Regions from separate parts of the Vibrio sp. 811 genome, predicted to be linked through region 1. Evidence: predicted binding sites of a transcription regulator. Region 1 holds the regulator's gene; the other holds the start of a gene.
What was found. The regulator PurR, encoded in region 1, represses purine synthesis genes. The targets are predictions, from matches to a motif close to TNANGNAAACGTTTNCNTNA.
Positions count from the first base shown of each region.

Region 2: the regulator PurR is predicted to act here: its motif matches at 2,062-2,081, upstream of R7Q46_RS22255 (NCS2 family permease).

Region 1 is NZ_JAWOUB010000002.1:580,649-583,865, forward strand. Features, by position in the region: gene torD (molecular chaperone TorD) at 47-694, shown strand; gene purR (HTH-type transcriptional repressor PurR) at 1,163-2,167, shown strand; cyclic di-GMP riboswitch class I at 2,455-2,544, shown strand; gene R7Q46_RS06445 (TfoX/Sxy family DNA transformation protein) at 2,661-3,217, shown strand, end outside.
Region 2 is NZ_JAWOUB010000025.1:28,044-31,260, reverse strand. Features, by position in the region: gene tet(34) (oxytetracycline resistance phosphoribosyltransferase domain-containing protein Tet(34)) at 24-488, opposite strand; gene R7Q46_RS22255 (NCS2 family permease) at 752-2,041, opposite strand; gene R7Q46_RS22250 (aminoacyl-histidine dipeptidase) at 3,065-3,217, shown strand, end outside.

The DNA.
Region 1 (3,217 bases):
ATTGACTTTGTGATGCATGACTTGAAGCATCATTCAGGAGCCCAAAATGCAAGAAGTGAAAGCTTTTAATGAAAAACGCGCTGAAATTTACTGGTGGTTTTCGAGCTTGTTCGCAAAAGAACTAACAGAGAAAGAATTGGAAGCCTATCACAGTGTTGAAATTCGCAGTTTTCTCGCAGGTTTAGGTGAAAATGAGTCGCTAAAACCAGCCGTTGATAGCCTAGTTGATGCGCTGAATCGGTTACAAGATCGTGAAGATGCACAACTAGAGCTTGCAGCTGACTTTTGTGAACTGTTTTTGAAGACAGAAAAATACGGCGCTCTTCCTTACGCATCCATGTACATTGGTGAATCAGGTTTACTGAATGACAAGCCAGCTGAGGAAATGGAAAAGTTGATGACTGAATTTGGCGTTCAAGTAGACGAAAACCTAAAGGAACCTGCGGATCACTTAGCCGTTGAGCTCGACTTTCTCGGGAACATGATTATCCGCTCAAACGAGCTTGAACAAGAAAAACACATGGAAGAAGCCTTCGTTAAACAAAACGACTTTATCCAGCAACAATTGATGTCTTGGTTACCTCAGTTTTCAGACAAATGTAAACAATTCGACGAATTTGGATTTTACTCGAGTGTCGCGAAACTATTAGTTGCATTTTGTAAACTAGACAGCGCCTACGTTCTTGGTGAATAATTGCCGCCTATTTTTAGGGAGCCTGCCTATCGGGCTTCCTGTATGCCTGAAAGTGACCAATTGTAAGTAACTTGGGTATAATATTCGTTTGCCTTAACTTAGCGCAAAGACGCTTGGTTATTTAGCAGTCAAAATGTGACTTCAAATACACAAATCTCTTGCTGAAAACATTGCTAGTCAGTCCACATAGGGCTAAAATGTGAGCGCAAACGATTAAATATGATTTATATGTAAACCGCTGAAATATAGCGGTTTTTGTGTTTTCTTAACAGGTTGATGGCAATTTCTCATCAGATAGAAAAAAGATAAAATTCATCGACCGATGCTGCTACGCACCCTTTTGTCGCACTTGGATCAACCGCTGCCGAGACACTTAGCGCCAATTTTATATTGCTAGGTGTGAAACCATTAGAGCATCAGGTACATCCAATACGACATATTTCAGTAGCTCGATACAGGACACCATTTATGGCCACGATAAAAGACGTTGCTCGCTTAGCCGGCGTTTCCACTACGACAGTTTCGCACGTTATCAATAAAACGCGTTTCGTTGCAGAAGCAACGCAAGAAAAAGTAATGAAAGCCGTTGACGAGCTGAATTACGCGCCAAGTGCCGTTGCACGCAGCCTAAAATGCAACTCAACTCGTACGATTGGCATGTTAGTAACTCAATCAACTAACCTATTTTTCTCAGAAGTGATTGATGGCGTTGAGAGCTACTGTTACCGCCAAGGCTATACTCTGATTTTATGTAACACAGGCGGGATTTACGAAAAACAACGCGATTACATTCGTATGCTGGCTGAAAAGCGCGTTGATGGCATCCTAGTGATGTGTTCTGACTTAACCGAAGAACTAAAAGAGATGCTTGACCGTCATGCGGACATTCCTAAAGTGGTCATGGATTGGGGCCCAGAGAGCTCACAAGCAGACAAGATCATGGATAACTCAGAAGAAGGTGGCTACATTGCAACCAAACATCTGATTGACAATGGTCATACGGATATCGCTTGTCTAAGCGGTCATTTTGAAAAGCTTGCTTGCCAAGAGCGCATTGCAGGTTTCCGTCGCGCAATGAGTGAAGCGAACCTAGCTGTAAATGAAGACTGGATCCTTGAAGGTAACTTTGAATGTGATACGGCCGTATTAGTTGCAGATAAAATTACCGCAATGGACAAGCGCCCGACGGCGGTATTCTGTTTTAACGACACAATGGCTCTAGGCCTAATGAGCCGCTTGCAACAAAACGGGATCAAAATTCCTGAAGATATTTCAGTGATCGGCTACGACAACATCGAGCTTGCGGAATACTTCTCTCCACCGCTAACGACTATCCACCAACCTAAACGTCGTGTTGGTAAAAATGCATTCGAAATTCTACTTGAGCGTATCAAAGATAAAGAACACGAAAAACGAATTTTCGAAATGCAACCTGAGCTTGTAATTCGAAATACTGTGAAAAAAATGAACTAAATTTCACTGTATTTAACCGTGTTAAATAAGCGCTCTACAGGGGCGCTTATTTTTTTGGGAAAATTAAGTGTTCTCTAATACTTCACACAGCTCTAATAACAATTGACTAACGTTAACTCCCTGTTTTATATAAATGTAATATATATTAAGAACTCCTTTTCAAAGGCCAATTTGCACCTTTCCATATGCAAAATAGAGCATTCAATCTATCATTTTTATTGAACCGAAATCACACTTTTAACGCTAAACCGTGATGTTAATTCAATATAAGAAGTATGCTCATTGTGTCACGCACAGGGCAAACCATTCGAAAGAGTGGGACGCAAAGCCTCCGGCCTGAACCATATTACGATATGGAAGGTAGCGGGGTTACCGATGGCAAGTGTGTAAGCAATGACTTTACTCTGTAATGACATTGTTTTTACGCATGTTTGCTACTCTCTCGGACCTGACTTTTGGTGGCGTAATATTAATTACACCGAGATAACAAAACATGGATAAACCGATACTCAAAGACTCTATGAAGCTATTTGAGGCACTTGGTAATATCAAGTCGCGCTCAATGTTTGGTGGCTTCGGACTATTCGCTGATGAAACAATGTTTGCACTAGTGGTAAACAATCAGCTTCATATCAGAGCAGACCAAAAAACTTCATCTGACTTCGAGAAACAAGGGCTAAAGCCTTACGTTTATAAAAAACGTGGCTTTCCAGTCGTTACAAAGTACTACGCTATTTCCAGCGATTTATGGGAATCAAGCGAACGCTTAATCGAAGTAGCGAATCAATCATTGAAAAAGGCAAAGCTTGAGAAAGAACAGCAAGCAAGTACAAAGCCTAACCGTTTGAAAGATTTGCCTAACTTACGACTGGCTACCGAGCGCATGCTAAAAAAAGCCGGCATCGAATCCGTAGAGAAGCTTGAAGAGGAAGGTGCGCTTAACGCCTATAAAGCGATAAGAGATACGCACTCTGCAACCGTCAACATTGAGTTGCTATGGGCACTAGAAGGTGCTATCAACGGCACTCATTGGAGTGTAGTACCTCAAGC
Region 2 (3,217 bases), on a different contig from region 1:
TTCTCAATATTCTTTAACCGCGCTTATTTTTGCTTGCGGTTTACTGGCTCAGCATACTGGATTGACATATCCCAAGGCTGCTCGATCCAAGTGTCTTGAGCAATATCTACAACGTAATCATCCAGCAGCTCTTTGCCTGATGGTTTCGCACACACAGCGATCATTTTCGCTTTTGGATACATCTCACGTAGTTTGCGCGCTGTATCACCACTGTCTACTAGGTCTTCAACGATTAGGTAACCTTCGCCATCACCTTCAGGTGCTTTTAGTACCGTCATGTCGCGCTGATGATCATGGTCGTAGCTTGAAATACAGATTGTATCAACGTAACGAATACCCAGTTCACGAGCCAAAATAGCGCCAGGAACCAAACCGCCGCGGCTTACCGCCCAAATTCCTTTCCATTGCTCAGCTGGCATTTGTTTTTCAGCCAGTTCACGGCAGTAAGTCTGCATTGCATCCCAAGTGATAATGAATTTTTTACTCATTGTAATAACCTAATAATTTGAAAATATGCATCCTCAAAATCTAGCGAAGTCACTCAAAAGCGGAATGCTCACTAACTTCTCCAAAATGTTTGGAGACGAGGATTTCAAGCTGCGCAAACGATTATTCTACCGAAACACACCGCTAATACCAACGGTGATATCAAAATTCTCTGCCTATTCCGCAGAAAAACCGTCTTCTGTGAACAACGTAAAAAAGAAAAAGCCAGCGTGAATAAATCCACACTGGCTTTTTGCTCGAGAAATTAACCGACGAGGTATTTAACGATGAAGATGGCTGACATCACCCATACACTCATCGACACTTCACGGCCCTTACCGCTGAATAACTTGATCGCCGCGTATGCGATAAAGCCTAACGTGATACCTTCTGCAATAGAGAATGTTAGCGGCATAACTAAACAAGTCACAACAACTGGGGACGCTTCAGTTAGGTCACGCCAATCAATGCTTACTAGCCCAGACAGCATCAAGATCGCCACATAGAATAGCGCACCTGACGTTGCATAAGCAGGGATCATACCCGCAAGTGGTGAGAACAATAGAGCAAGTAGGAAGAGTACACCAACAACCACGGCTGTTAGACCAGTACGCCCACCCGCAGCCACACCAGAAACGCTTTCAATATAAGATGTCGTGTTAGAAGTACCAAGTAATGCACCTACTGACGTTGCTGTTGAGTCTGCAAGTAACGCTTTGTTTAAACGAGGGATGTTGCCATTCTCATCAGTTAGACCTGCTTTTTGAGAAACGCCAACGAGCGTACCTGCGGTGTCAAATAAATCGACAAATAGGAAAGCAAATACGACGGAAATCATGCCTACTTCAAACAAACCAGAGAAATCCAGTTGCATGAAAGTTGGCGCAATGCTTGGTGGCGTTGACATAATACCGCCCCACTGCACATCACCAAATAGAAGACCAAGCGCTGTAACGCCAAGAATAGCGATCATCACCGCACCTTTCACACCACGGTGAACCAATGCAATCGTAAGAAAGAAGCCAATCGCGGCCAATACAGATGGCAATGATGTGATCTCTCCCATAGAAACTAATGTCGCTGGGTTATCAACGACGATACCTGCATTTTTTAATGCGATAAACGCTAAGAAAAGACCAATACCAGCTGAAATACCTGTTCGTAGAGAATGCGGGATCGAGTTAATAATCCACTCACGGATCTTAAATACGCTTAAAAGAATGAACAGAAGGCCAGAAACAAATACAGCCGCCAACGCAACTTGCCACGTATAACCCATTCCTAATACAACAGAGTAAGTAAAAAATGCGTTCAGGCCCATTCCTGGTGCCTGTGCGATTGGGTAATTGGCAACAAATCCCATGATAAAACAGCCGATTGCGGCAGCAAGACAAGTTGCGACAAAAATGGCGCCACGGTCCATACCGGTATCCGACAGGATCGCTGGGTTTACAAAAATAATGTAAGCCATAGTTAGGAAGGTCGTAACACCTGCAATGATCTCAGTGCGCACATTTGTGCCATTTTCACTGAGTTTAAAAAGCCTCTCGAGCATGATCGAATCCTGTAAAGGTAAAAAGTAAACGGTTGCGTAATCGATTGGCGGGAATTATAAAGTTATCAAATAGCAAATTCTAGATAGAATCTTCACTCTAATGCGTTTTTTTTCTTTGGATATGAAACACATTCTCTAACCCATCAAAGCAAGTAAAGAAATATATTCTTATAAAACAATAGGTAACCCAGATAACACAGTTCTCTAAAAGAGAATAAAAACTGAGCAATGTACTAAACTTTCAGATGAAAAAGGCCCATTTTAAACATGGTATCTAACAGATTTGATGGAAAAGTCGATAAAACCGAAGAATGGGGAATAGAAGAAGGCTTTGATGGCAATAAGTGAGTCAGGAAGAGAAAATAGAGATAAAAAAACGCCACCCAATTTGGGTGGCGGTGAATCATGTCAGCACTATCACTGAAAAAAAATTCCAATTTATAGGGGTGAACAAACTGTTCGAGTCACATGCGTTGACTTCACTTAGTAGCCAAAGCTTGTTGGGTATACAAAGTTACCGGTGTAAACAGACTTGCTATTCCAGAACATTGTACTTGGTAAACCTTTCATAACTATCACCTTTTAAATCAATTAAACATTCGTTGATTTCTCGGTTCCTTGGAGGCGATAAAACGGACTCATCCTTTGAGCATTTCATTCTTCTCTCAGAAGCTGGTTACAAATATACCACCAAGAAATTTAATTACAAGCATTTTAGTGATTGGAATCACAAAAAATGCACAAATTGACCTTTATCAAAGTTTATGTGTAATTAAATTACAATTTTATGAATTAAAAAATAAAGCCACTTTCAGAATATATGATAGAGAACACATAGTGCTTGTTATTGTATTCACAAACTGTGACAGTTCTGAGAGAAATCCTTGTGATCGCGACTACTCGTACTCTTTATCTGGTGGTATGCTAACGGCAATTTGAAGGCCAAATCGTCTAGCATTTAATGCTACCTTGACAATATTTTTACGGTATATATTTGGCAAAGCACATCAAAAGGAGTCCTCCGTGTCTGAGTTCCATTCTGAGATCAGTACCTTATCACCTGCTCCACTTTGGCAGTTTTTCGATAAGATTTGTTCTATCCCTCATCCATCGAAACATGAAGAAGCATTAGCACAGTACATTATCAACTGGGCAACAGAGCAAGGCTTTGACGTT